Regions from separate parts of the Paenisporosarcina sp. genome, predicted to be linked through region 1. Evidence: riboswitches for the same ligand, from Rfam matches in the RefSeq annotation. Region 1 holds a riboswitch; each other region holds the start of a gene.
The links. Region 1 has a riboswitch for S-adenosylmethionine ahead of AC3EA5_RS07985 (methionine ABC transporter ATP-binding protein). Riboswitches for the same ligand answer to the same signal wherever they lie in the genome.
Positions count from the first base shown of each region.

Region 2: linked by a shared signal. The riboswitch ahead of metK (methionine adenosyltransferase) and the one ahead of AC3EA5_RS07985 (methionine ABC transporter ATP-binding protein) in region 1 are both predicted to bind S-adenosylmethionine.
Region 3: linked by a shared signal. The riboswitch ahead of AC3EA5_RS01990 (2,3-diketo-5-methylthiopentyl-1-phosphate enolase) and the one ahead of AC3EA5_RS07985 (methionine ABC transporter ATP-binding protein) in region 1 are both predicted to bind S-adenosylmethionine.
Region 4: linked by a shared signal. The riboswitch ahead of AC3EA5_RS01750 (methionine ABC transporter ATP-binding protein) and the one ahead of AC3EA5_RS07985 (methionine ABC transporter ATP-binding protein) in region 1 are both predicted to bind S-adenosylmethionine.

Region 1 covers NZ_JBYNRN010000021.1:56,059-63,779, reverse strand. The annotation lists gene AC3EA5_RS08005 (arsenate reductase family protein) at 1-226, shown strand, start outside; gene gcvH (glycine cleavage system protein GcvH) at 299-679, shown strand; gene AC3EA5_RS07995 (toprim domain-containing protein) at 751-1,092, shown strand; gene AC3EA5_RS07990 (thioredoxin family protein) at 1,108-1,413, shown strand; SAM riboswitch class I at 1,474-1,580, shown strand; gene AC3EA5_RS07985 (methionine ABC transporter ATP-binding protein) at 1,795-2,820, shown strand; gene AC3EA5_RS07980 (methionine ABC transporter permease) at 2,813-3,481, shown strand; gene AC3EA5_RS07975 (MetQ/NlpA family ABC transporter substrate-binding protein) at 3,541-4,371, shown strand; gene AC3EA5_RS07970 (dicarboxylate/amino acid:cation symporter) at 4,561-5,748, shown strand; gene AC3EA5_RS07965 (hypothetical protein) at 5,850-6,374, shown strand; gene AC3EA5_RS07960 (YuzK family famiily protein) at 6,553-6,711, shown strand; gene sufC (Fe-S cluster assembly ATPase SufC) at 7,039-7,721, shown strand, end outside.
Region 2 covers NZ_JBYNRN010000012.1:12,170-19,890, forward strand. The annotation lists gene AC3EA5_RS03370 (NUDIX domain-containing protein) at 1-372, shown strand, start outside; gene AC3EA5_RS03375 (alpha/beta hydrolase family protein) at 356-1,150, shown strand; gene AC3EA5_RS03380 (hypothetical protein) at 1,147-1,596, shown strand; gene pckA (phosphoenolpyruvate carboxykinase (ATP)) at 1,760-3,346, opposite strand; SAM riboswitch class I at 3,542-3,665, shown strand; gene metK (methionine adenosyltransferase) at 3,906-5,102, shown strand; gene AC3EA5_RS03395 (gamma carbonic anhydrase) at 5,150-5,665, opposite strand; gene AC3EA5_RS03400 (alpha/beta hydrolase) at 5,826-6,626, shown strand; gene AC3EA5_RS03405 (alanine/glycine:cation symporter family protein) at 6,808-7,721, shown strand, end outside.
Region 3 covers NZ_JBYNRN010000007.1:37,316-45,036, forward strand. The annotation lists gene corA (magnesium/cobalt transporter CorA) at 37-999, opposite strand; gene AC3EA5_RS01965 (hypothetical protein) at 1,169-1,303, shown strand; gene AC3EA5_RS01970 (MEDS domain-containing protein) at 1,523-2,104, shown strand; gene AC3EA5_RS01975 (NUDIX hydrolase) at 2,200-2,640, shown strand; guanidine-I (ykkC/yxkD leader) riboswitch at 2,728-2,830, shown strand; gene AC3EA5_RS01980 (DMT family transporter) at 2,886-3,218, shown strand; gene AC3EA5_RS01985 (DMT family transporter) at 3,218-3,532, shown strand; SAM riboswitch class I at 3,628-3,733, shown strand; gene AC3EA5_RS01990 (2,3-diketo-5-methylthiopentyl-1-phosphate enolase) at 3,805-5,031, shown strand; gene AC3EA5_RS01995 (2-hydroxy-3-keto-5-methylthiopentenyl-1-phosphate phosphatase) at 5,028-5,687, shown strand; gene AC3EA5_RS02000 (methylthioribulose 1-phosphate dehydratase) at 5,684-6,313, shown strand; gene AC3EA5_RS02005 (cupin domain-containing protein) at 6,315-6,848, shown strand; gene AC3EA5_RS02010 (plasmid pRiA4b ORF-3 family protein) at 6,894-7,535, opposite strand; gene AC3EA5_RS02015 (plasmid pRiA4b ORF-3 family protein) at 7,547-7,721, opposite strand, start outside.
Region 4 covers NZ_JBYNRN010000007.1:578-7,501, forward strand. The annotation lists gene AC3EA5_RS01735 (polysaccharide deacetylase family protein) at 1-1,034, shown strand, start outside; gene AC3EA5_RS01740 (aminotransferase class I/II-fold pyridoxal phosphate-dependent enzyme) at 1,094-2,257, opposite strand; gene AC3EA5_RS01745 (carbon-nitrogen family hydrolase) at 2,343-3,140, shown strand; SAM riboswitch class I at 3,220-3,328, shown strand; gene AC3EA5_RS01750 (methionine ABC transporter ATP-binding protein) at 3,397-4,410, shown strand; gene AC3EA5_RS01755 (methionine ABC transporter permease) at 4,400-5,071, shown strand; gene AC3EA5_RS01760 (MetQ/NlpA family ABC transporter substrate-binding protein) at 5,090-5,923, shown strand; gene AC3EA5_RS01765 (iron-containing alcohol dehydrogenase family protein) at 5,939-6,924, shown strand, end outside.

The DNA of each region.
Region 1 (7,721 bases):
TGTAGAAACGAGTGGATTTCCACTTAAAAAGTTTTTTAATACGAGTGGCATGAAATACAGAGAGTTAAGTTTAAAGGATAAAATCCCGACTATGTCAGATGATGAACAGTTAGAAATGCTAGCTTCTGACGGGATGCTTATTAAGCGACCACTCGTGACAGATGGTGAGAAAGTAACGGTTGGATTTAAGGATTCAGATTTCGCAGAGAATTGGAAAAGAGTTTGAACATATCTTGTTTTTAGTCGGTGAATATGTCAAACTGAAATTGAAAAGATTACATATGTGGAGGGGTATAATATGAGCACACCAAAAGATTTACGTTACTCTGAAGAACACGAATGGGTTAAAGTAGAAGATGGTAAAGCACGTATCGGAATTACACATTTTGCACAGTCAGAACTTGGTGACATCGTATTCGTTGAACTACCACAAGTAGGCGATGAAATTAAATCGAACGAACCTTTCGGAAGTGTTGAATCTGTTAAAACTGTTTCTGAACTTTATGCACCAATTAGCGGTAAGGTAATTGAAGTGAATAGTGAATTAGAAGACAGCCCTGAATATGTAAACGAATCACCATATGAAAATGCATGGATGATCGTAGTTGAGCCTACAGATACTGCTGAAGTGGATGCACTTATGACGGCAGAGCAATATGAAGAAATGACTAAAGAGTAATAGACTTAAAAAACGCCGATCACTTTTCGGCGTTTTTTCTTTACACTGAATTTAATTTAGGAGTGAAGAGGATGAGTAGTGATAAAGTGATTGTGGTTGAAGGAAGATCAGACAAGCTCAGAATCAATATGGTATTAGCAGAACCACTTGAGATTATTTGTACAAATGGAACTGCCAGTCCAACTAAAATAGAAGAACTATTAACTCCTTACGAAGAGTATGAGATATTTATATTCGCAGATGCGGATGCTTCAGGTGAAAAACTCCGACAAATTTGCAAACGAGCGTTTCCTGAAGCACGACATCTATATACAGATGAAAAATTTAAAGAAGTTGCCACAACCCCTCTAAAAGTGTTAGCCTCAATATTATTAAATGCACATATTGATGTAAAAAAAGAATTTTGCGGTTAAAAGGATGTAATAGTTATGGAAGAATGGACTCGAGAAGAGTGGGAAACTACTTCAATGAGCGAAGAAATGACAGCATATTACTTGTACGCGCCAATGTGTGGAACCTGTCAAGTTGCCTCAAAAATGCTGTCAGTTGTTAAAGAAATGATGGTAGACGTTAAGATTGGTCAAGCGAATTTGAATTTTGTAGAGTCATTGGCTGCTGATTATCAAATTGAAAGTGTTCCTTGTTTATTAATAACTGAGCAGGGAAAAGTTCGTGAAAAAATATATGCATTTCACTCAGTACCTTATTTATACGAAAAATTAAAAAGAAAATAATTGACGAAGAAAATTGAACATGTTACATTATCATTCGTACTTAAAAATTTAATATCGTTGCTCTTATTAAGAGAGGTGGAGGGATAGTGCCCTATGAAACCCAGCAACCGTCACAATTTGTGAAATGGTGCCAAATCACTCAAAGCAATTGCTTTGATAGATGAGAGAATGGTCTGACGTATATATATCTATGCGCTTATGTCCCTTCTGCTTGTCTGCAGAAGGGGCTTTTTTGTTTCCTCAAATAAATAATTTTGTTGGTTGAGAGGAACACTAACAGGGATACGCAGAGGAATAGCAATATTAAGTCACAAGTGCTCCTTAATGATTAAGCAATCGCAGAAGATACTAAAAATTATAGGAATAAAAGAGGTGAGTATGATGATTGTATTGGAGAATCTATCGAAAACGTTTCAAACAACGAATGGTAAATTAAAGGCAGTAGATCATATCAATTTAACAGTAAATCAAGGCGAAATTTTTGGAATCATTGGCTACAGTGGTGCTGGGAAAAGTACATTGATACGTTTGTTGAATGGATTAGAAAAGCCTACTGAAGGCTCAGTAACAGTGAATGGTCAAAACATATCAGCTAGTAAAGGTCATCAACTCCGTCTAGCAAGACAAAAAGTTAGCATGATATTCCAGCATTTTAATTTATTGTGGTCACGAACTGTAGAAGACAATATATCATTCCCGCTAGAAATAGCTGGAATCAGTAAAATAGAGCGCCAAAAGCGAGTGAAAGAATTAATCGAGCTTGTAGGGTTAACCGGTAGAGAGAAAGCCTATCCATCTCAACTGTCAGGTGGTCAGAAACAACGTGTCGGAATTGCTCGTGCACTTGCCAATCAACCTGAAGTGTTGTTGTGTGATGAAGCTACCTCAGCTTTAGATCCTGAAACAACTGATTCAATTCTAGAATTATTAGTTGATATCAATAATCGACTTGGTCTGACCATTGTATTGATTACACATGAAATGCACGTGATTCGTAAAATATGCCATCGTGTTGCCGTAATGGAGGCTGGCAAAATTGTTGAACAAGGAAACGTTCTTCAAGTCTTTCAAGCTCCAAAGCAAGCGATTACGAAACGTTTCGTTTCACAAATTAGTGGAAACGTAACAGCTAATCAAACAATTGCTCATTTAAAAGAACAATACCCTACAGGGAAATTAGTCAAATTAGTTTTTGTTGGAGATCGGACAGAGCAGCCAATCTTATCTCGATTAATTAAGCAATTTCAAGTAGAAGTGAATATTGTTCAAGGCAATATTGAACAAACTCAAAACGGTGCATATGGAACCTTGTACTTACAACTTGATGGCGATGCGAGAGCTATTGATGAAGCGATTAAGTACTTACATGATCAAGAAGTTCAAACGGAGGTGATTTCACATGATTGAAAACCTTCTACCGAATGTTGACTGGGACAAAATGTGGGAAGCAACACTTGAAACTTTATATATGACAGCAATGGCAACAGGCTTCACATTTGTGATTGGACTAGGCTTAGGGGTTTTGCTTTTCTTAACGAGTCCACATCAAGTATGGGCAAATAAGATGGTTTATTGGTTGACTGGCGCGTTTGTAAATATCTTTCGTTCCATCCCGTTCATTATTTTAATCATCTTGCTAATCCCGTTTACGAAGTTTCTGTTAGATACGATTCGGGGAGCAAATGCCGCACTACCAGCACTAATTATTGGCGCAGCACCCTTTTATGCACGAATGGTTTTAATTGCTTTACGTGAAATTGATAAAGGCGTCATTGAAGCTTCTCGTTCGATGGGAGCAAAAACTTCCACAATCATTTGGAAGGTTTTATTGCCAGAATCATTACCCGCATTACTATCTGGCCTTACAGTTACAGCTATTGCTTTAGTGGGTTATACAGCTATGGCTGGCATTATAGGTGCTGGCGGATTAGGTAACTTAGCATACTTAGATGGATTTCAAAGAAGTCAAGAAGATGTAGTTCTCGTTTCAACAGTACTCATCCTCATCATTGTGTTTATCGTCCAGTGGGTTGGCGATACGATTACAACAAGAGCAGACAAACGTTAGATTGGTGCCAACGAGTAGTCTCGTTCACATATAAATTAGAAAAAAGGGAGAGACAAATCATGAAGAAATTTGTAGCAGGAATATTATTATCAGTAAGTGCGTTAACATTAGGGGCATGTGGAACAGATAGTGATTCAACATCAGGTTCTAATGGAGAAAACAAAGAATTAGTTGTAGGTGCTTCGAATGTGCCTCATGCAGAAATTTTAGAACAAGCAAAACCGTTGCTTGAAGAGAAGGGAATCGATCTTGTGATTGAAACATATCAAGATTATATCCTTCCAAATGAAGATTTAGAAAATGGCGACTTAGACGCAAACTACTTCCAACATGTACCTTACTTAGAGTCACAAATCGCAGACCACGGGTATGAATTTGAAAATGCTGGTGGAATTCACATTGAGCCAATCGGTGTTTATTCAAAAAAATATGATTCTTTAGAAGAACTTCCAAACGGTGCGTCAATTCTAATTAGTAACTCAGTAGCTGATCATGGACGTATTCTATCGATGTTAGAAGCTGAAGGTTTAATCACACTTGCTGAAGGCATTGATAAAACAAAAGCTGAAGTGAAAGACATTGTCGACAATCCAAAAGATCTTCAATTCGAAGCAGAGTACGAAGCTGCTCTTCTTGTTCAATTATATGAGAACGAAGAAGGTGATGCAGTATTGATTAACTCAAACTACGCAATTGATGCTGGTATTAATCCTTTAGAGGATTCAATTGCGATTGAAAATACAGATTCACCTTATGTAAATATTATTGCCGTTCAATCTGGTAATGAAGATAACGAAGAAATTAAAGCATTAGTAGAAGTGTTAACTTCTAAAGAAATTCAAGACTTTATATTAGAAGAATGGGGCGGCTCTGTCGTACCAGTGAAATAAAGATATGTAAAGACGCCGAGAACTTCGGCGTCTTTTATTGTGGATGAATAAATTGATTGACAGAGTTAGAATGCTGTAAAAATTGATTATTCCGCCTATTTTATAAGACGTTCACTTTAACAAGTAGGTGTGTTAAAGTGTTTTTATCTTTCTAGAGAGAACACTTGTACAATAGAGGAGGACATCATGATGAAGATAAAAATTGGTTTACTTGCAAGAATCGCACTAGCAATTGCACTAGGAATTCTTATTGGGTCTTTTGCGCCTGAAGGTTTAGTACGTCTACTTGCAACCTTTAATGGTTTGTTTGGTAACTTCTTAGGTTTCGTTGTGCCATTAATTATTATTGCTTTTATTGCTCCTGGAATAGCGCAATTAGGCAAAGGCTCAGGAAAACTTTTAGGGTTAGCAACATTTTTCGCCTATTCATCGACATTAGTAGCAGGTTTCCTAGCACTAGTGGTCGGCATGAACGTGTTGCCAAACTTTATTAAACCTAATGCCGTAGGATCTTTTGAAAATCCTGAAGAATTTTTAGCAACTGCTTTCTTCACAGTTGATATGCCTCCAACTTTTGGTATTATGAGTGCTTTATTATTGGCTTTTATATTTGGAATTGGAATGGCCGCTACAAAGAGTGATGTTCTATTAAAAGGTTTTACAGAATTTAACGTCATCATTGAAAAAGTAATCAATCACGTCATTATTCCATTACTCCCAATACATATTTTTGGAATCTTTATGAATATGACATTTGGCGGACAAGTTGCGAAGATCCTTTCTGTATTTGCAGTTGTCTTTGTGATTGTTATTCTTTTACACTTTACAATGTTAATCCTACAATATTCATTCGCAGGAGCTTTAAATAAACAAAATCCATTTAAATTAATGAAAATCATGTCACCTGCGTATTTTACGGCTCTTGGAACTCAATCGTCCGCAGCAACTATCCCTGTAACTTTAAAACAAGCACGCAAAACTGGGGCTTCTGAAAAAGTGACCGATTTCACAGTTCCTTTGTTTGCTACCATACATTTATCAGGAAGTACGATTACACTAGTAACTTGTGCGATCGGGGTTCTTTTATTAAATGGAGAAAGCATTGAAATCACAAAAATTATTCCATTCATTTTCATGCTGGGTATTACAATGATTGCTGCGCCAGGAGTTCCTGGTGGAGCTGTTATGGCAGCGATTGGATTACTTAGTTCAATGCTAGGTTTTAACGAAACAATGGTTGCATTAATGATTGCACTTTACCTAGCACAGGATAGCTTTGGTACAGCTGCAAATGTAACTGGTGATGGCGCATTATCCATGATTGTTGATCGATTTACTCGAGGTAAATCAAAGGTATTAGAGAAAACTGAATCTTAATATTACGTCTATTCCGACTATTCGTCGTTTTGTTTACAGGTCAAATTTACTATGATAGGATAACAAAGCGTCATAGACGATATTAAAGGAGACGGTATATTATGAAAAAATTACTTTTATTACTTGCTGCAACTTCAATGATTCTTGCTGCATGTGGATCTAATGAGGACGAAGCTACAACAACTACAAATGCTTCACCTAAAGAAGAAAAAACAGATACGACAATTGATTTCATGAAATTTTACTTATCAATTTCACAAACAATCAACCAAGCTGATGCTGATTTGAATACTTTTGAACTTGCTCAAGGAAAAGACGCTTTACCTGAAGGCGAAGAATTAACAGCTATGAAAGCAGCTGCAAAAACATCTGCTGACGAAACACTTGCAGCAGTTCAATCAATCGAAATTCCAGCAACACTTTCTGAACAAGAAAAAGAAATTGCTAGCGCATTATCGAAAATGCAAGAATCTTATACAATGAAATCAGAAGCATTAGCTTCTGAAGGAGAAGTTGTATTAGATGAAGCAAACGCAAAATTTGAAGAAGCAGATGCTGAACTAAATGTACTTTTAGAAGAAGCTGAATTAGCACCTTCAAGTATTTTAAAAGAAGTATCACTTTAAGAAAAAAAGTTGTCCGAGCAATCGGGCAGCTTTTTTTTGTTTTTATAAAATAAAAATGTTTAGTAACGTTTTGCTTGGGTATACATACTAATGTGAAAGAAAACAACTACAAAAAAAGTTGAAAATTTGAAAGGAATGATTTACTATCCAATCACTAGACTTCACGTTTACCGAGAGAATGGATCAAGCTTTTAGAAGCACTCACGGAATTGGTTATGTTGATTATCAAAATAATGCTGAATTACGTATGCGTGTCGAAATGAATCGTGATCGTGACTATGAATTAGGTCAACAAGTAGTGGCTCGATTAGAAAGACAAGTACACCGTGATTTATAAATCATAATGTTAAAGCCAGTGGACTCTGTTCACTGGCTTTTTTTGTACAAATCCAAAATAGTTAGCTGTTTATGAATGTCGAAAAAACGAGAAAAAGAATTGAAATCTGTTCTCAATTAGAAATGATTGAATGAAAATGACGTTAAAATTAAAAATGAGTTTATAAAACGTGCTAATTCTAGTGAAATTCTTACTTTTAAACCTTATACTTAGTATTTTTAATAGGGTTTAAAAGATTTGCATGGGCTCTAAATTTCAGTTAAGATTAGAATGATAATAAATTAAGAATGGTTTTTTCATTCATTTATAACACTTGGAGGTAGTAAAATGTCGACTTTAGTTATTCAAGATCTTCATGTAGCCATTGATGGCAAGGAGATTCTTAAAGGGGTAAATCTAACAATTAATACAAATGAAATACATGCAATTATGGGACCTAATGGAACTGGTAAATCAACATTAGCTTCTGCAATCATGGGTCATCCTAAATATGAAGTAACATCTGGTTCAGTTCTTTTAGACGGGGAAGATGTGTTAGAAATGGAAGTTGACGAGCGTGCACAAGCTGGTTTGTTTTTAGCTATGCAATACCCAAGCGAAATTACTGGGGTAACGAATGCCGATTTCCTACGTTCAGCAATTAATGCTCGTCGTGAAGAAGGCGATGAAATTTCTATCATGAAATTCATCCGTGATCTTGATAAAAAAATGGAGTTCCTTGAAATGGATCAAGACATGGCACAGCGTTATTTAAACGAAGGATTCTCAGGTGGAGAAAAGAAACGTAACGAAATTCTTCAAATGATGATGATTCAACCAAAATTTGCTGTTTTAGATGAAATCGATTCTGGATTAGATATAGATGCATTGAAAGTTGTTTCAAATGGTATTAACGAAATGCGTGAAGAAGGTTTTGGATGTTTAATCATTACTCATTACCAACGTCTTCTTAACTACATCACTCCTGATCATGTTCATGTCATGATGCAAGGTAAAGTAGTTAAATCTGG
Region 2 (7,721 bases), on a different contig from region 1:
AATAAAGAAGATAAGTGGTTAGTAACGAAACACCCAGAGCGAGGGATTGAGTTCCCTGGTGGAAAGGTCGAAGAAGGCGAGACATTAGTAGAAGCTGCAAAAAGAGAGACATATGAAGAAACCGGTGCTTCATTAACAGATGTGATTTGGTTTGCAGAATATACCGTTCATACAGAACCTCCATTTCGTAAAGTAGTATTTAGAGCGACCGTTGATCACATAGTGAAACTGAACGAACAGTTTGAAACAGATGGCTATAAATGGATGACTTTGACTGAATTTAATAAAGAGGAAAATCTAAGTTTTCATATGAGAGACGAAGGTATGAAAAAAATGTTGGAAAGAGTGATGCTGAATGAAAAAAAGCGGTGAAATCTTCTCTAAACAGCCTTACCCAAGTCCAAATCCGAGTATCCAACTAAGTGAAATTATTTATTGGTCCAATGGTTTACGAGTAAAAGGTTTACTTGCAGAGCCAAAAGGAAAAGGTAATTATGAAGGGATTCTATACTTACGTGGGGGAATTCAGCGAGTTGGCATGGTCCGACCTAGCCGAATCGCTCAATTTGCTGCGCAAGGCTTCGTCGTTTTCGCACCCTATTATAGAGGGAATCGTGGAGGAGAAGGCTTTGATGAGTTTGCAGGTGATGATCGATATGATGCCGTACACGCAGTAAATGTATTAAAACTTTTTCTAAAGGTACATAGAATACATATCTTTTCTTTTTCTAGGGGAGGAATCATGGCCCTATGGACAGCCATCTTACGTAATGATATTGCCTCTGTGGTTACGTGGGCCGGAGTTACAGATGCTGCCTTAACGTATGATGAACGTAAAGATATGAGACGAATGATGAAACGAGTTATTGGTGGTACTCCTACCAATCATCCCGAGCTTTATCATGCAAGAACACCATTGAATTTTATGGATGAGTTTACGTCCCGTGTACTAATTATTCATGGCTTGCAAGATCAGCATGTAAGTCTAGAACATGCAAAGAAGCTAGAAGCTAAACTATCGCAATCAAAGAATGAAGTGAAAACTTGGTATTTTGAAAAATATAAGCATCACTTCCCACCTGCAGTAAATAGACAAACAGTAAGAGATTTAACACAGTGGATGAGAAATACGAAAGGGGATTTGTCATGAAACATATTAAAATTCAATTAGAAACAACCCATTCTGAACACAAAACATCATTTCCAATTACGACGTCTTATTGGCAAGAACTTTGGGATACATACACCACCGATTTCAGTTCAGTAGAAATTCATTGTTGGAAAGTAGAGCCAAAACACATTGAGGAACTTGAGAAAATCGCTTCGCTAATTCAAGATCAAAATTTAATTATGGCTTATACCATAACCTTGAACGAAGAAAATCGAGAATTTTTGCGAAATAACTCCATTGATGAAAATGGGGGATTAAAATGGTTTACGTTGTTATTCTATAAGGAAACGACGCAAATGTTGGAAATTGGACAATATGGTTCTGAAATTAGTTTGTACGGGATTGATGAAAAGGAAGCGGAGACATTTAAAGCGATCTTTCCTGAAAATATCGAGTCAGAATATTTTAAAGAACATTTAATGTGACATAGAGTATCACACATTAGAAATGTATCTATCAAATTAATTTATTGTAGCTTAGCTATTTTGGAAAGGGAAGAGACGAACGGGATGAAGCTCGAGCTGTCTCCGAAGAAGTTTTGTCATATGAAAAAGAGCTTGCACAAGTTAATGTGCAAGCTCTTTTTGATTAAATAATTGGTCCACCTTTAGAAGAAATATCTTCTGAAACTGATCCGAATTTTTTGAAGTTTTCACGGAATTGATCAGCCAATTCTTTTGCTTTTTTATCGTAAGCATCTGGGTCTGCCCAAGCATCGCGTGGATTTAATACGTTTGTTGGAACGCCAGGGATTTCTGTTGGAATTGCTAAACCAAAAACTGAACCTTTGTTTGTTTCCACATCATCGAGTTTTCCTTCAAGTGCTGCACGAACCATAGCTCTTGTATAAGATAACTTCATGCGGCTACCAACGCCGTATTCTCCACCAGTCCAACCGGTATTAACTAAGAATACTTGTGAGTTATGCTCATCAATTTTCTTACCTAACATTTCTGCATAAACAGTTGCAGGTAGTGGTAAGAATGGAGAACCGTAACACGTTGAGAAAGCAGCTTGAGGTGAAGTGATTCCACGCTCAGTTCCTGCAAGTTTCGATGTGAAACCGCTTAGGAAGTGATACATCGCTTGCTCTTTCGTAAGTTTACTGATTGGAGGCAATACGCCAAATGCGTCAGCAGTTAAGAAAATAATTGTTTTTGGATGACCAGCTACAGATGGGTCTACAATATTATCAATTGCTTGAAGTGGGTACGCTGCACGTGTATTTTCAGTTAATGAGATATCATCGTAATCAGCAATTCTAGTTTCTGAGTCTATAACTACGTTCTCTAAAACAGAACCAAAACGAATTGCATCATAAATTTGAGGTTCATTTTCATGCGTTAAATTAATCGCTTTTGCATAACATCCGCCTTCAATATTGAAGACGCCATTGTCTGACCAACCATGCTCATCGTCACCGATTAATTTGCGATCAGCATCAGCTGATAATGTTGTTTTACCTGTACCTGATAATCCGAAGAACAAAGCAACGTCGCCTTTTTCTCCAACGTTAGCAGAACAGTGCATTGGAAGAATACCTTGTTCAGGTAATAAGTAATTCATGATCGAGAAGATCGATTTTTTCATTTCACCAGCATACTCAGTACCACCGATTAAAATAATGCGCTTCTCCATTGACACCATGATGAAAGTTTCTGAAGACGTACCATCTACTGCTGGATCTGCTTTAAAAGTCGGAGCAGATACAATCGTGAAATCTGCTTCGTGAGTAGTTAGCTCTTCTGCAGAAGGGCGAATAAATAATTGGTGAGCAAAAAGGTTATGCCAAGCATACTCGTTAATCACTTGTAAAGATAAGCGAGATTGTTTGTCTGCACCAGCAAAGCCTTTAAACACAAATAATTCTTCTTTAGTTTTTAGGTAATCGATTACTTTCTTATATAATGAGTCAAAAATTTCAGATGAGATGGGTTGATTAACAGGACCCCAGTCAATTTTGTCCTTTGAAATGTCTTCTTCAACCATGTACTTATCTTTAGGCGAACGACCTGTGTATTTTCCAGTCTCCGCTTTTACAGCACCTGTTGATGTTAAGACAGCTTCTCCGCGTGATGTTGCTTTCTCCACTAATTGTGGAACTGAAAGTTGAACGTGCACGTTTTGGCCATTTAACAATTCGTTCAGCTCGGTAATTGTGTTCACTGAATTCATGTATATGTACCTTCCTTTTTCAAGTATTCCCGATAAAATGGGGTAATTTTGATTCGAGAATTAGTATAACACATTCCGTTTAATAATCTACACTAATAGCCTGTATAAAATGTAGATATTTCTTGTCAAAATTTATGTGCATAAAATGTTTGACATTGTCGAAATTGTTTATTATGATGTAAAACTGAACGGATACTCTTATCCCGAGCTGGTGGAGGGGTCAGGCCCTATGAAACCCGGCAACCTGCGATTATATGATTTCATATAATTGGCGAAGGTGCTGAACCTGAAGCAAGGTGAATTCCTTGGATGATAAGAGTGAAAGGTGCCTACTAAATCATACCTTTCCTCATGTAATTGACGTGAGAGAGGGTTTTTTTTATGCTATCTCAGTAAATTGCATATAAATGGATGATTTAACACAGACATCTCCCTTTATCCTCGTGTAGAAGCCCGAAACGGCGAAAGGTTTTATTCAATCGAGTAAAGCTTGACATGGGAAATGAGTACCGTTTGAATTTTCCGAGAGAAATCTCGAAGGATATAGGAGGAATTAATAATGACAACTCGTCGATTATTTACATCAGAATCAGTAACAGAAGGGCATCCGGATAAGATTTGTGACCAAATCTCAGATGCAATATTAGATGCGATTTTAACAGAAGATCCAAATGCACGTGTGGCATGTGAAACAACAGTTACAACAGGATTAGTTCTTGTTGCTGGAGAAATCACAACGTCTGCATATGTTGATATTCAAAAAGTAGTTCGTGAAACCGTTCGTGAAATTGGTTATACTCGTGCAAAATATGGTTTTGACTCAGAAACATCAGCTGTTTTAACAGCAATCGATGAGCAGTCAGCTGATATCGCAATGGGTGTTGACCAAGCATTAGAAGCTCGTGAAGGTTCTATGTCAGATGATGATATTGAAGCAATCGGAGCTGGAGACCAAGGGTTAATGTTTGGGTTTGCTTGTAATGAAACGCCTGAATTAATGCCTCTTCCAATTAGTTTAGCTCACAAGTTAGCTCGTCGTTTAGCATTGGTTCGTAAAGAAGAAATTCTTTCTTACCTACGTCCAGATGGTAAAACACAAGTAACTGTAGAATATGATGAAAACAACAAACCATTGCGTATTGACACAATCGTTATTTCTACTCAACATCACCCAGAAGTAACGCTTGAACAAATCCAACGCAATCTGAAAGAACATGTTATTAATCCAGTTGTACCTGCAGAATTAATTGATGAAAACACAAAATACTTCATTAATCCAACTGGTCGCTTTGTTATTGGTGGACCACAAGGAGATGCAGGTTTAACAGGACGCAAAATTATCGTTGATACTTACGGTGGTTATGCTCGTCACGGTGGTGGAGCATTCTCTGGTAAGGATGCAACAAAAGTTGACCGTTCTGCAGCTTATGCAGCTCGTTATGTTGCTAAAAACATCGTAGCAGCAGGTCTTGCTGATCGCTGTGAAGTTCAATTAGCATATGCAATTGGTGTTGCTCAACCTGTATCGATTGCTATTGATACATTTGGAACGGGTACAGTTGAAGAGTCGAAAATGGTTGAAATGGTTCGCGAATTATTCGACCTACGCCCAGCTGGAATCATCAAAATGTTAGATCTTCGTCGTCCAATCTACAAACAAACTGCAGCATATGGACACTTTGGTCGTACAGACATAGATGTTCCTTGGGAGAAAACAGACAAAGCTGCTGCATTAAAAGAAAAAGCAGGCGTTTAATAGAAAAAAGCTGCTCCGGAAAAATTCGGAGCAGCTTTTTCATTCTATTAATCCTTTTGCATTGTTTTATAAATTTGTCCTTTTTCGGCATACTCTCGAACAATACGTTCCATATCCTTACGGTCTTCATCGTTTAAATCTCTGACTACTTTAGCGGGTCTCCCAAGAGCCAGTACACCCGGCGGAATCACTTTACCTGGTGGGACTAAACTGCCTGCGCCAATAAACGCCCCTTCTCCGATTACAGCTCCATCTAACACAATCGATCCCATACCAATTAAAGCACCTTGTTTCACCGTACAACTATGTAAAGTCACTTGATGACCGACAGTTACCTCATCTTCTAAAATTAATGGAAAAGCTGGACTCTGATGCAAGCAACATAAATCTTGAATGTTCACCTTATTACCGATAATCGTTTTATTCACATCTCCACGGATGACCGTATTGAACCATACCGTAGACTCTGGACCAATCGTGACATCCCCACTAATTGTCACAAAATCAGCTATATACACAGATGAATCAATTTCAGGAGTCTTTCCATTAAAAGGGTAAATCATTACATGACCTCATTTCTTCGTTTAGCTAAGTTTCATTATACTAAAAAAGAGGGAATCATAACTAGAATAGAGTGAAAGCCTTTTTTATCCATCCTCTAAATCAGTTGTGTAATGGTATAATAAAAGGATTAATAGCATTTAGTAAAAGGGGAAGATGTTCATGTGGAAATGGGAAGCAGAAGGTAAAGCAAAAGCTGTCATAGCTATTGTACATAGTGCATATGAGCATCATCGTCGTTACGCATGGACGATTGAACAATTTAGAAATTCGGGTTTTCATGTGGTGATGGGAGATCTCCCAGGTCACGGTGAAGATTCTTCATTAAATGAGGCACATGACGAAGATTTTGAGTTGTATTCTAAATACGTCAAACAACTAGTTGAAGTTTCCATGGCGGATTCCTTACCTGTATTTGTAATGGGACATGGAATGGGAGCGACTTTGGTTATGCATGCATTACAAACTCATTCGATTGAATGTGCAGGAGTCATTTTGACCTCACCATGGTTAAATTTGCGTATCCAGCCGTCTAAATTATCTGGTGCTCTAGCGAATATGGGCAAGCTAGCAGATCATATGAAGAGTACTCATGAAATTTCAATAAAAGAATTGACACGTAACTATGATGTATATGTACAAGAAAAAGACGATCCTCTTTTTACAAATAAAATTACATTAAAGTGGTATAGAGAGTTACAAAATTTAAAGAAAAATACGGTTAGTAGTGTTGAATCCATCTCCAATATCCCGGTTTTATTAATGACAGGTGAACGAGATAAAGTGACGGATCCAGTCTTTAGTGAAAACTGGCTGAGCAAGCAAAAATTATGTGAGTATCAATTTAAAGAATGGAAAAATGCTTATCATGATTTATTTCATGAACCAGAGCGTGAAAATGTTTATTATTACACGGAATCATTTATGCACAATGTTCTGCGTTCCATTGGGTACATTATTTAGGAGAATACACAAAAAGAAAGAGCACTTGACTGTGCTTTTTCTTTTTATCTTCATCTATTAAAAACTAGCTTAAAATAATATTTTTTCAGACTATTTCTATTTCTCGGCTTGTGTTCATACAATATCTATAATATAGTGAATTGTGTGACAATAATGTGAACTATACAAAGGGGGAGAACAGATGGAAGAGTTTATTGGTCAAGTAAACAATTTTTTATGGGGTCCGTGGATGATTTACGGATGTTTAGCAGTGGGACTTTTATTTTCAATTCTTACACGTTTTGTTCAAGTTCGTTTAGTGAAAGATATGGTTCAACAGATTTTTAAAGGTAAAGAGTCAGCAGCTGGGGTATCTTCATTCCAAGCATTAGCTATTGCTTTATCGGGTCGTGTTGGTACGGGTAATATTGCAGGTACAGCAACGGCGATCGCATTTGGTGGTCCTGGTGCCGTTTTCTGGATGTGGATGATTGCCTTCATTGGTGCAGCATCAGCATTTGTGGAATCAACACTTGCACAAATTTATAAAGTGAAAGATCAAGGGCAATACCGTGGTGGTCCAGCCTACTACATAGAAAAAGGAATTGGCGTGAAGTGGTATGCCATTCTATTCGCACTAGCTGCTTTATTAGCAATGTCGATCTTAATGCCAGGTATTCAATCGAATTCAATTGCAATCGGAATGGAAAATGCATTCGGATTAGAGCGTTGGATCACTGGTGCAGCAATCGTTGTCATTTTAGGTATCATTATCTTGGGTGGAGTTAAACGTATTGCACATGTTGCGCAATTAGTTGTTCCATTCATGGCAATTGCTTATATGTTAATGGCAATTGTTATTATCGGAATGAACATTACTGAATTACCAGGTGTCATTTCATTAATTTTCTCAAGTGCATTTGGTTTTGATTCTACTTTCGGTGGGATGATCGGTGCAGCAATTGCTTGGGGCGTTAAACGCGGAATTTACTCAAACGAAGCTGGTCAAGGTACTGGTCCTCACGCAGCAGCAGCTGCTGAAGTATCACATCCTGCAAAACAAGGTTTGGTTCAAGCATTCTCAGTATATATCGATACTTTACTAGTTTGTTCGGC
Region 3 (7,721 bases), on a different contig from region 1:
AAATCAACATTTTTTATGTGTCTACATTCTTTATTACTATTGTTTAAATAAATTCATCCAGCCCTTGTATTTGAACCACACAAGCATCGCAAGTCCAATAAAAATCATAGCCCCAAGAGTAAAGAAATAACCATACTCCATATTGAGCTCAGGCATGTTCTCAAAATTCATCCCATACACACCAGCGATAAACGTTAACGGAATAAAAATAGACGAGACAATCGTTAAAATCATCATAATTCGATTCATCCGATTCGAGTTCATCGCCATGTAACTGTCTCGAATATCTGCAGTCAATTCGCGGTTGGATTCCACAATTTCCGTTAGTTTAACAAGATGATCGGAAATGTCAGCGAAATAGGCTCTCTCATGACCTTGCAAATCAAAACGACTCGAACTTAACACACGGTACATTAAATCCCGCATCGGCAAAATGGTTCGTCTCAACCACAATAAATCACTACGCATATCAAAAACAGACTCCATGGAAAAATGCTTCATATCAAAAGTCATTTGATCTTCAATTTCATTTAAGTGATCCTCGATTTTATAAACTAAAGGGAAATAAGAATCGACCACTTTGTCGAGAATTTGGTACATGGCGTAAATCGATCCACGCTCCCAAAATGAGGAATCCCTTTGTAGTTTCTCCCTTACCAAATCTAACTCCTCAACGGGGGTATGATGGAAAGTCACGACAAAGTTTTTGCCAATGAATAAGTCTAACTCTTCAGCTTCTAGTGTTTCTTCATTCATCGTATGTACTACAAAGAAATGGTAGTCACCATAAAAATCGACTTTTGGACGCTGCAATCGATGCAAACAGTCTTCTATCGCAAGGGGATGAAATTGAAAGAAAGAATCTAACAAGATCCATTCTTCCTGAGTTGGTTGATCAAAATCGACCCAATACCACTCGAATGATTTTTTATGAAGCTCTTCTAATGGGAAGTCCATTTCTAATTGGCTATCAGCCGTAACACCAAATGTTCGAATCATTCTTAAACCTCGTTTCAACCTGTATATGGTAGTAGTTTACCACGAAAAAAGAAAATCCTTTGTCCTAAATATTTTACCCTTGCTACACAATCCTTAACATGTCCTTCACTTTTCTTTCATATAGTTTCATTACACTTAAAATATAAGAGTCAAAGAAGGAGGCCATTTGATGACACAACAAAGTCTTAGAAAATCTGCATTTCCAATTGCATTATTTTCGGTTTTCGCTATTAGCAGCGTTGCTGGAGTGATGGGGAAATTTCCGTTTCAAAAGAAACAAGGCATTCCCATCAAAGCACGATAATAGATAGTTAGGTGAACTCTCTTGAAAAAAGAGGGTTTTTATTTTGAAATAAACCATAATCTACTAGCCAGTATCATATCAAATAGATATCTCAAACGTATTATATATTTGTGGTTTTCCTATGAATATGATGTATACATTGATAATTGGAACATTTAGCCAGTTGTTTTGCTCTATTTTGAAAATTCTAGTATAATCAATAAAAAGAATAGTGAAGGAATGATTCTATTGAGTACCAAAATGAATCAGTTGATTGAGGACCAAAGGAATGTTCATGTTCTGTATTCTTTTCATGAAGTAGAAGATTATATGAAACAAGTTTTGAATTATATTCATGATGGAATTATTGCTGGTGAATCTATTATCTTGATTGAAAATGCACGTCTTTATCCTGAAATTCAAAAAGAGCTGAATTCTAAATATTCGAAAATGCAATTGGAGCTTGTTCACTATGTAAACAGTTTAGATTTTTACTTTTCAAGTGGCAGTTATCACCCACCTGCTATTCATGAATATTTTAAAAAAGTGGTTCAACCATATATTCAAAGCGACACTGCATTCCGATCATGGGCACATGTGGAATGGGCATCAATGCAAGAACCTCTGTATCTCATTGAGGATTTCGAGAAAATAGTAGATGAAGAAGTAAATGCACTATCATTCCCATTAATTTGTGCTTACGATGGGGAGAAATTGCCTGAGTATGTTAAAACCTTTTTGATGGAGACACATCCCTATGTACTTGTAGAAGACGATGTTGTTGTATCCAAACAATATCAGCCTTCCAATAAAGTGATATAAAACTTTTTAAAGTAAATTTCCAATGCCGATGCCTTCAAGTGCACGGCATTTTTTTGAGCGCAAGTTATATTTCTCATAGAAAACGGAGAATGAATATGAACAAACATCCAAATTACCGCGTTTCAGTAGAAATCATCTTAATGCACGAAGACAAAATCTTGTTAACCAAGCGCTCCACCGAAGCGGTCGTCGCTCCCGGTGTATGGAATGTTCCAGCGGGTAAAGTGAAAGTTAACGAGATTCCAGCAGAAGCTGCGATTCGTGAGGTGAAAGAAGAAACGAATATGGATTTAGAGGGATTAAAGGAAATCCATGTCCGTACTTTTGAAGGGCAAACAGTTAGTGAGCCAATCTATCGACTTATCTATACATATGCTGTAACAGTTTCAGAGCACCAGTTAAAGAATTTTCAACTAAATGACGAGCATTCTGAAAGTAGATGGGTCACTCGTGAAGAATTGCATTCGAAAGATTTTGATTCGCTATTACCTGCATTTCGTTCCATCTTGTTGGAGAAAGCATGGAAAGATTGCTAATCTAAACCCATTTCTTTTGACTCTAGCAGGAGTCTGTAATATCCTTACTGCATACATGAATTTCATAAAGCGCCATTCAAGCTTGGCGAACAAGTTTTCTAGGGTTCCGCAAACACTTCGTTTGGACTGGTCCGAGAGAAAACGCTTTGCACTCTGCAAAGATACACGGAAGGATAAAAGCCTGGGAGATAACGTAGACATACGTTCATTTCTCGGGCTTATTTTAATTTAAGGAGACTATTTTTATGAATAAAGAATGGATGAAAGTAATCATAGCCGCTTGTTTTGAAGTGTGCTGGGTGATTGGCCTAAAACACGCAGATGATAGTTGGACATGGCTTGGCACGATCATCGCCATTGCCATCAGCTTCTATCTGATGATCATGGCTGGAAAAACATTGCCCGTTGGTACGGTTTATACCGTATTTGTGGGATTAGGAACAGCAGGAACGGTAGTAGCTGATAGTGTGTTTTTTGGTGAAACCATTAGCTTAGCGAAGATTGGTTTAATTGTTATGTTGTTAGTTGGGGTTGTTGGTTTGAAGCTTGTAACGAAACATGAGGAGGAGATGACCTAATGGCATGGATCTTTTTATTTACGGCGGGCTTATTTGAAATGACGGGCGTCCTCATGATTAATCAAGTGCATAAAGAGCGAAACTGGAAGTCCATTGCAGGATTAGTCGTTAGTTTTACTGCAAGCTTTTTATTTTTAGCACTAGCAATGGAAACTCTTCCAATGGGAACTGCGTATGCAGTTTGGACAGGTATTGGGGCAGCTGGTGGAGCCGTTTTAGGCATGATTTTTTACGGAGAACCAAGAACAGGGTTACGCATTCTTTTCATTTCGATGGTGCTAGGAGCTGCTGTTGGGTTGAAATTTATTTCCTAAAAATTATATTTTAACTTTTTAGAAAATTGTGTTGACAACAATTTTGTATCCTGTCATAATCCAATTTAGATTTCAAAAAATTCATATCTACATTTTTCTTATCAAGAGCAGGTGGAGGGAACTAGCCCTATGAAACCCGGCAACCGACTTACGCGAGTAGGCACGGTGCTAATTCTTGCAGCAGTGGCTGACAGATAAGAGGATGTTAGTTCTTACTAACCTCTTCTTTTTTGTGAAGAGGTTTTTTATTTTGGAATAAAGAGGTGATCGACGTGTCAGAAGTGAAGGCTACGTATTTGGTACATAGCATTGAAGAAAACTTAGAGAAAAAAGCAGAAGGCATCGCCCTAGGGCTAACGATCGGTTCATGGACCGATTTGCCATTACTTGAACAAGAACAATTGAAAAAACATAAAGGGAGAGTCGTGCGTGTGGAGTCTCTTGGAACAACAGCTGGCCATTTTGCAGAAACACGAACGAAAGGAATCATTGAAATTGCCTATCCTACAGCAAATTTCAGCGCAGACATTCCCGCCATTTTGACGACAACGTTTGGCAAATTATCGCTAGATGGTGAAATTAAACTAACGGACTTATCATTCGATGAGACGCTACTCAATCACTTCCCAGGACCGCAATTTGGCATTGAGGGAATTCGCACATTAACTGGTGTCCAAAACCGCCCATTTGTCATGAGCATCTTCAAAGGAATCATCGGCAAAGATATCGACTTTTTCACTCGCCAATTAGAGCAACAGGCTCTCGGTGGTGCGGATTTTGTAAAAGATGATGAGATTTTATTCGATAATCCGTTAACCCCATTTGAACAACGAATAACGAAAGCGAAAGAAGTGTTAGAAAACGTGTATGAGAAAACCGGTCACCGTACGCGTTTTGCAGTGAACCTAACTGGGAGAACGTATGACTTGAAAGAAAAAGCGAAAAAGGCGGTTGACTTAGGGGCGGATATACTATTATTTAACGTTTTTGCATATGGTCTAGATGTCCTTCAAAGTTTAGCTGAAGACAAGGAAATTACCGTTCCGATCATGGCCCACCCAGCTTTCTCAGGCGCAATTACACCTTCCCCATTTTATGGTGTATCAAATTCCTTGTTACTCGGGAAGTTGCTTCGGTATACAGGAGCGGATTTCTCTTTATTCCCATCGCCCTACGGCAGTGTCGCATTAGCTAAGCAAGAAACACTCGATATAGCCAAAGAACTAACAGAGCCAGGTTTGTTGAATAAAACCTTGCCAGTCCCTTCAGCAGGTATTCATCCAGCGATGGTGCCGCAACTCATTGCCGATTTTGGATTGGACTCCGTGATTAATGCTGGAGGCGGCGTGCACGGTCATCCGGGAGGGGCAACAGCAGGAGGGAAAGCGTTTAGACAGGCAGTGGATGCAACGATAACTAATCGATCCTTATCTGAAGTGGCGCAAAACCATGAAGAGCTTCGACTAGCTCTTGAATTGTGGGGTGACAAAGTCCGATGAAGCAACCCATTATTTTTTGTGACTTTGACGGCACGATCACAATGAATGACAACATCATGGCAATCATGAAGAGATTTGCTCCACCACAATGGGAAGCGATCAAAGATCAGATTCTCAGTCAAGAAAAGACGATTCAGCAAGGTGTTTCGCAATTATTTCACTTGCTACCAGCGACGCAAAAAGATGAAGTTATTCAATTTGTTTTGGCGCAAGCTGAAGTTCGAGATGGTTTTGAAGAATTCGTCGCGTATACGAAAGAACATCACATCCCGTTATACATCGTTTCAGGGGGCATTGACTTCTTCGTACAGCCTCTTTTACAAGGTTTGATAGAAGAACAACATATTTATTGTAATGAGGCGGATTTTTCTGGAGAGTCAATTGCCATTGAGTGGCCACACAGCTGTGACGAACTTTGCACAAACGGTTGTGGGTGCTGCAAACCGTCTATTATTCGCAAGTTAAGTGACGAAAACACTTATAAAATCGTGATTGGTGATTCCATTACTGATTTGCAAGCCGCAAAGCTGGCAGACAAAGTCATTGCAAGGGATTTTCTCATCGAAAAATGTGAGGAGCTGGCCATTCCTTATGAACCATTCACCACATTTCACGATGTCATACACATTTTGGAGAAGCGGGAGGTACATTCATGAGTCTATATGTAACACGTTGGAACGAACTAGCGGCTGTTAAAAAAGAGCTAGCTGGACGCGATTGGTTTTACGGCACAAGCGGCAATTTATCCATTAAAGTTTCCAATGAACCTTTGACCTTTCTCGTCACAGCTTCTGGAAAAGACAAGCGCACATTTACGAGTCATGATTTTTTATTAGTCGATAAAAACGGTGAGCGTATAGAAGAAACGTCATCGAAACCTTCCGCCGAAACCTTATTGCACGCGAAAATTTACAACAAAACAAATGCAGGTTGTGTACTTCATGTACATACAATTGATAACAATGTGATCACTGAATTGTATAAACATGAAACACATATCGAGTTTACGGGCAACGAAATCATTAAAGCGTTAGGCTCATGGGAACAAGATGCCAAAGTGCATATTCCCATTATTCAAAATGTCGCGCATATCCCAACACTTGCCGAACAATTTGATCGATATGTGATTGGGGATACAGGAGCGGTCTTAATTGAAAATCATGGCATTACCGTGTGGGGAAGAGACGCTTTTGAGGCGAAAAAGCTACTTGAAGCCTGGGAGTTTTTGTTCTCATACCAAGTGAAACTAGCAACCATAAAAAACAGAGTGGGGAGTTTTTAAAATGGCATTCATTAAAAAGCATGCAAACGGAGAACGCATTGAAGATCCAACACAAGTGATTGAATTTTTAAATGAAAATGAAGTCATCTATGAAAAATGGGATATCGAAAAACTACCAGAAGACCTTCGTGAAAAATTCGATTTATCGGACGAAGAGAAACAACAAATTTTATCAGCCTTTGGGATTGAGATTGCCGATATTTCTGAGCGCAGAAACTATCAACAAGCTGATGTGATTTCTCTATCTGAAACGACACCAAACTTAGAACAACTATTGAAAAACTTCCAACAGGAGCATCATCATGAGGATGACGAAGTGCGCTTTATCGTAAGTGGTCATGGGATTTTTGTGATTCAATCGGCAGACGGTGAATTTTTTGATGTTGAACTTCAACCAGGTGATTTAATTTCCGTACCTGAAAACGTGCGTCACTACTTCACGTTAATGGAAGACCGCAAAGTAGTCGCAGTGCGTATTTTTGTCACAACAGAAGGCTGGGTTCCGATTTATGAAAAAGAAGAAGCGGTAAGTTAATAACGAGAAAAAACCTGACCTCTTTTATCTTGAGGTCAGGTTTTATTAACACCATTCTTCTTCCAAAGTTTCATTCGCTTCGTTTATATCAAATGCTTTAAATCCTTGTTCTTTTGCCCAAGCTTTCATATGAGCATGCTCCGGATTTTTTTTGTTTTTCATGACTCGCTTAAATTCTTCATACCCCGGAGGACCTCCAACATCTTCAGGCGGACAATCGCCTTCTCCTGCTAGAATAGTAGGCGCATCATACTGGAAATCGTCTATAATTTTCTCTAATTTCACTTGATGGGTCCATCCATCCCCAAAATCATAGGCATATGTAAACGACTCTATTTCCTCTACATACGTATCTAAGTGAATATCACGAGCTAACAAAACTTTTGTTCGAATGAAGTGCTGGAACATGCTCTCTTCATATGAACCTTTCTCAGGTGGAGATTGCATGAAATGCTGCGCCTGTTGGAAATTCTCCTCAACTGACTCCTCGTCCCCTAACAATCTTATTCTATTCGTAGATTCTGCTTCTTCTAATTCAAATGAAAATAAATGAGAATCCGTCCACCCCATAGCGGTTTGAATAACTGAGTGGAGGTCATAAAAATCTAACTCAGCAGGCATAGCGATTTGTCTCCATACTGCTGGCTGAACATGATCTAGTGTCACCATAAATTGATAGCCTTTCATCACACATCACCTCAACGTTTTTTTAACTTCAATATAGACTGCATTAATTGGTTCGTGAAAGTAGGGTCAAATGCACTGTATCCTTGGCTGGCTGCCCAGTTTTTCAAATGTTCATGGTCTTCATGTTGAGAGTCTTCCATTACCTCTAAGAAATTGGCGTAGCCAATAGGACCTCCGACATCTTCA
Region 4 (6,924 bases), on a different contig from region 1:
CTTTGCATGATCGAATGTTACATTTTGAAAAAGGAGAAGTTCGAATTGTAAATGGACAGATGATTGTTCCTTTTGAAAAAATGGCACAATATTTGTATGCTGACATTGTAAAAACCGAAGATAAAATTGTGATTACTAAAAATGGAACATCAATATCATTTGATTACCACACAAAAGAAACGTTTGTTAATGAGGTCAACGAAGAGACGAATGCCATTCAAATGATGAATGATGTTCTTTATATACCTATCCGTTTTCTTGGCGAAGTAACAGGTTTTAATGTTGAGTATTTGTCTTCCATTTTAACTGCGAGACTTACTTCAGAAACCTATCCGCATGTTAGTAATCAAGATTTTATTAATAAAGTCGTAAAAGATCGGAAACCACCAGTGCCTGTACCTTCAGATAAGCCAATAGTGTATTTAACTTTTGACGATGGACCAAACCGTTATACGAGTGTTCACTTACAAATTTTAAGAGAATACAAAGTTAAGGGGACATTCTTTTTTATTGGGGAAGATGTTCAAAGACACCCTTCTATAGCGAGTCAAACATTTTTAGATGGTCATTATCTAGGCCTTCACAGTATGACACATGAAAAAAAGAAGGTGTACGCGAATGCAGGGGCATTCATGAAAGAAATGCAAACGGAGAACGATTTACTTAAGAAATTGACGGGACATACATCTACTTTGGTTCGTGCTCCTTATGGTAGTACCCCTCATGTGACATCATCTATGCGTGAATTGTTAAAGAGGAATGGTTATAAAATGTGGGACTGGGATGTTGATACAGTTGATTGGAAGATAAAAGAGGAGAACTTTACGCAAATCGTAAAGAATGTACAAGTTGGGGTTGAGAAAGCTAGACTAGCAAAAGATAAACAAATCGTCGTATTGCTTCATGATCGTCCGCAGACAAATAAAGCCTTGCCCCAAATCATTGAATGGCTAAAGAAACAGGGATATTCGATTCAACGGTATAGTCCGGAACAACATGTTAGTCAAAACTTTTGGAGAGATCAGGGCCTCTAAAAGCAAGAATATAATGCAGGGGAACATCCATCAAATAAAAGTTCCCCTGCATCATTTTATTAAAAAATTCCTAATTTCCCAATCCGTTCAACCGCTTCTTCCAATCGGTTTTCATCCACTAGCAATCCAACTCGAATATACCCTTCACCAAATTCACCGAAGCCATTTCCTGGGGCTACAGCTACATCAGCTTCCTCTAAAAGTTTGTCTGCAAACTCTTGGCTTGTGTATTCGGTTGGAACTGGTAACCACGCAAAAAATGACCCTTTAGGGGCTACTACTTCCCATCCAATCTTTTGACAGGCGTTAATAAAGACATTTCTACGACTTTCATATAGTTCCACTAATGCGGTAACGTTTACTTGATGATCACTTAAAGCGGTTACTGCGGCATGTTGGATTGCTGGAAATAGACTAACGAATAAATGATCTTGAATCACATTCAAGGCTTCGATCATTTCTTTATTCCCTACGGCAAAACCGACTCTCCAACCAGCCATATTATAGGTTTTGGACAATGTATACATTTCAATTCCAATATCTTTTGCGCCAACTGCTTGCAAGAAACTGATTGGCTTTTCACACTCAAATCCAATGGCTCCATAGGCAAAATCGTGAGACACTGCGATATCATTTTCTTTGGCAAATGCCACTGTTTTATTGAAAAATTCAAGGTCTGCTGTAGCTCCTGTTGGGTTGTTCGGGTAGTTCAAGTACATCAGTTTTGCACGCTCTTTGCTTTCATCAGAAATCGCATTGTAATCAGGTAAAAAGTGATTTTTTGCAACGAGTGGCAACGTTTCATATTGGACATCTGCCAAAACAACGCCAGACAAATAATCTGGGTAACCTGGGTCCGGTAGCAACATTAAATCACCGGGGTTTAATACAGCCATCGGCAGTTCGACAAGACCAATTTTCGTGCCAAATAATATCGCTACTTCTGTAGAAGGATCGATATCGACATTGTATTCTCGTTTATAAAATGCAGATGCCGCTTCTTTTAATTCACTAATTCCTCGGAAGGGTGAATACTTATGTGATAACGGGTTCTCTGCAGACTCTTGAAGGGCTTTTACGATATGTGGAGGAGTGGGTTGGTCTGGATTTCCTTGACCAAGGTTAATGACATCGCGTCCTTCTGCCACTGCTGCACCGACTTTTTGAACGAGTGAAGCAAAAAATTGTGGTGGCAATTGTTGTAGTTTATTTGATAGTTTCATGATTTTTCCTCATTTTCTGAAATAGTTGCAATCATCAGCCAAATCTTATAATCTTTTCTTTATCTTGTCTATAGGTGGTGTACTCATGAAAATCGCTTGCATTCAGCTCGACATTGAGTTTGGAGAACCTAAAAAAAATTTTCACAAGGTTCAAACATTGATTGAGCAAGTGGCAAAAGAAGGTGCAGAGTTAGTTGTTTTACCAGAAATGTGGAATACCGCCTATGCGTTAACCGAATTAGAAGAGCTAGCTGATCGCGAAGGAGAACAAACAAAACAATTTCTGTCTGAGCTAGCCGTAAAACACCATATTCATATTGTGGGAGGATCGGTTTCCACGAAAAAAGGTGACCGGTTTTATAACACGATGTATGTATATACCAACAAAGGAGAGCTTGTCGCAGAATATGACAAAGCTCATTTGTTCCGATTGATGGATGAACATCTGTATTTACATGCTGGAAATAAAGATAATTTATTTTCTCTAGGTTCTATACGTGCAAGTGGCGTAATATGCTATGATATTCGATTTCCTGAATGGCTTAGAGCACATGCATTAGCAGGTGCTGACGTGATATTTGTCCCAGCGCAATGGCCAGAATCTCGAATTGACCATTGGAAACTACTACTTCAAGCTCGAGCAATTGAAAATCAATATTTTGTCATTGCCGTAAATCGTATTGGGCAAGACCCCAACAACCGATTTAATGGGCAGTCGATGGTGATTGCACCTTGGGGTAAAATCTTATGGATTGGTGGTGAACATGAAGAGTATGCTCTAATTGATGTGGATTTTTCTGAGGTAGAAGAAGTGCGTCAACGAATCCCTGTTTTCGAAGATCGAAGACCGACTCTTTACAAACCCCTTTTTGAAAATGAATAAAGTATTTTCAAAAAACATTTGACACCTTTATAAAAACATCGTAAGATTTAGTTCGAAACACAAAACAATTACATATTGGAAATTATCAAGAGAGACCGAGGGATAGGCCCTATGACGTCCAGCAACCCCCAACAGATGTTGGGAAGGTGCCAATTCCTACAGAATGAACTCATTCTGAAAGATAAACCAAAATCCATTTTTCGGTGCCTCTTTCATGATGAAAGGGGTATTTTTTATGGTCAAAAAGGAGACTGCCATGATACATATTGAGAATCTGTCTAAAGAATACAAAACGAAAAAAGGAACGGTAATAGGAGTAGATCAGGTTAATCTTTCCATAACCGAAGGCGAAGTATTTGGAATTGTGGGTTATTCGGGAGCAGGTAAAAGTTCGCTTCTCCGATGTATTAACCTACTGGAACAACCAACCAGTGGAAGTATTATGGTAAACGGTCGAGATTTAACGAAATTAAAAGGAAAAAATCTTCGAAACGCTAGATTAAAGATCGGCATGATTTTTCAGCACTTTTATTTAATTAGTCAAAAGACGGTTGGTGAGAATATTGCATTCGCATTAAAAGCGGCAAACACTCCAAGAAGAGAAATTAAATCACGTGTTTTGGAACTGCTTGAAATGGTTGGGTTATCAGAAAAAAAGGATGTGTACCCAGCACAGTTAAGTGGTGGACAAAAGCAACGAGTGGGAATTGCTCGAGCACTGGCTAATAATCCAACTGTTCTGTTGTGTGATGAAGCTACTTCAGCACTGGATCCAAACACCACCTTATCAATTTTACGTTTACTTAAAAAGATTAATCGAGAGTTAAACATCACAATTGTACTCATTACGCATGAAATGAATGTGGTGAAAGAAATTTGTGACCGAATGGCTGTCATGCAGGATGGTCGAGTTGTTGAAGAAGGCTCTGTTTATGAAATTTTCTCAAACCCACAAGCTGAATTGACAAAAGAGTTCATTAGCAGTGTGGTGTCGTTTGAAGTTCCTGAGGCCATCTTAAATAAAGTCACAGGAAGTATTATCAAAGTTTTGTTTAAAGGAAATGTGGCTGGAGAAGGTGTCATTTCGGATACAGTTCAGCAGTTTGATGTACGAGGGAATTTCTTGCATGGCGCGATTGAATATATTCAGGAAGTTCCACTCGGTTTGTTTTTGATGGAACTTCAAGGCCACCCGGCAAACATCAATCGATCGATTAGTTATATGGAAGGCCGAGGGGCTTTAGTGGAGGTGATTCGTAATGGGCATTGATATACAACATGTTATTGAAATGTGGCCAGATATTTTAAAAGCTTTTAACCAAACACTTTACATGATTGGTGTTTCACTGACTGTTGCAATTGTCATTGGATTACCGCTTGGGATCGTACTATTCATAACGGATAGGGGATTGATATTAGAAAATCGTTTTTTGAAATCAACACTTGGTTTTATCGTGAACCTGATCCGTTCGATTCCATTTATTATTTTGTTAGTCGCGCTGCTTCCATTAACTCAGATAATTGTCGGGTCAAAGATTGGACCTGAAGCAGCAAGTGTTTCGTTATCAGTTGCTGCTATTCCATTCTTTGCACGTATCGTAGAAACATCGTTACGCGAAATCGATAAGGGAGTTATTGAAGCCGCTGTGGCTGTAGGTGCAACACCTTGGATGATTATCAAAGATGTTTTATTGCCCGAAGCCAAATCGAGTATTGTGCAAGGAATTACGATGACCATTATTAGTCTTGTTGCATACTCAGCAATGGCAGGTGTAGTGGGTGGTGGTGGAATTGGTGACTTAGCTATTCGTTTTGGCTATTACCGATACGACGATACCATCATGATTGTGACGGTAGTGATTTTAATTGTTCTCGTTCAAATCGTTCAACAACTGGGTGATTGGACGGCTAAAGCAATAGATAAAAGATAAAAAGGGAGAGAAAAAGAGATGAAAAAGGTTTTATTCACAATGATTTTACTAGTTTTAGCTGTAGCGCTTGCTGCATGTGGAGGGAATGACAATGAATCTAAAGGAAATGCAGATAACGACAAATCTGTGAAGTTAGGTGGAACAGCGGGTCCATATAGCGACATGCTTAAAAAAGCAATTCAACCAGCTTTAGAAGCAAAAGGATATGAAGTGAAAATTATTGAATTCAGCGATTATATACAACCAAATGTTGCCTTAGAAAGTGGAGATATCGATGCAAATCTATTCCAGCACTCGATTTACTTAGAGAATTTCTCGAAGGAAAATGATATGGATTTGACGGGATTAATCACAGTGCCTACTGCACCGATGGGTATTTACTCAAATACATATTCATCTATTGAAGATATTAAAGATGGTGCAACAATTACAATTCCTAATGACCCAGTGAATGCGGCACGTACATTTTTAATCTTGCAAGACCATGGGTTAATCGAACTGAATCCAGATGCTGAGCCGTTAACGGTATCCGAAAAAGATATCGAAAAGAATGTGAAAAACTTAGTGTTTCAACCAATTGAAGCAGGTCAGCTACCACGTTCAGTTGATAGTGCTGATCTAGCAGCTGTCCCTGGAAACTTTGCTTTAGCTGCTGAAATGGATTTACTCGATGCGTTGGTTTTAGAAAACATGCCTGACCAATATCGGAATGTAGTGGCCGTTACAACAGCAAATAAAGATTCGCAGCTAGCAAAAGATTTAGTGGAAATAGTGGAATCACCAGAATTCGAAGAACTAATTGATGCTGAATTTGAAGGCTTTGGGAAACCAGAGTGGATGAAAAACCGCTAAGAGAGAAGGGCTTTTGTGGAAGACATCATAGTTCGAGCAGGACCAGCTGAATATGTATGCACAAGTGGGGTATTAAACCTCCTGGAGTTGAAGTTGACAGCGAGGGGGATCAAGCGTGTTCTTCTTCTAACAGGTGAACAATCTTGGCAAGCTGCCACCAATTACTTTCCGAACTTAAATGAAGTTATATTAATACACCTCTTTTATAACGGAGAATGTTCCTTAAGTGAAATTCGTCGTGTGACCAATTTGGCACGTACTCATGAAGTAGATGCAATCATCGGTGTTGGTGGTGGCAAAGTACTGGATATAGTTAAAGCATCAGCTTACCACAGCCATACAAAGTCGGTTTTAATTCCAACAATCGCTGCAAACTGTGCGTCTTGGACACCACTTAGTGTGATTTATACGGATGAAGGTGTGATGACCCATTATGAGGTTTATCCAAAAAGTGTCGATCTGCTTTTAATCGAACCACATATTTTACTAAAAGCTCCTATTGTCTATCTCATTGCGGGAATCGGAGATACACTTGCCAAATGGTATGAAGCTGATGTGCAAATAGGGAAATTAAACGAACTCCCAGTGGCACTCAAAATAGCGCATTATTCAGCCAGGTTATGTGCGGATGAAATGTTCGATTATGCAGAACAAGCGGTTAGTGATGCGAAGGAAGTACAAATATCAAACGCATTTATCAAGGTAGTTGAATCCATAATGATGCTGGGTGGAATGGTTGGAGGTTATGGTGACAAGTTTGGGAGAATTGCCGGTGCTCATTCCATTCATAATGGAATAACGGTTGCACCTGAGTCACACGAAGCGCTTCATGGAAATAAAGTAGCATACGGAATTTTAGTGCAGTTATTATTAGAAAATAAACAAGTTGAACTTGAGCAATTGATTCCATTTTATCAAGCACTCGGGTTACCTATCTCACTCCAAGATTTAAATATTTCGAATAAGTGGATTGATGAAATTGCACAACTCGCTACACGAGA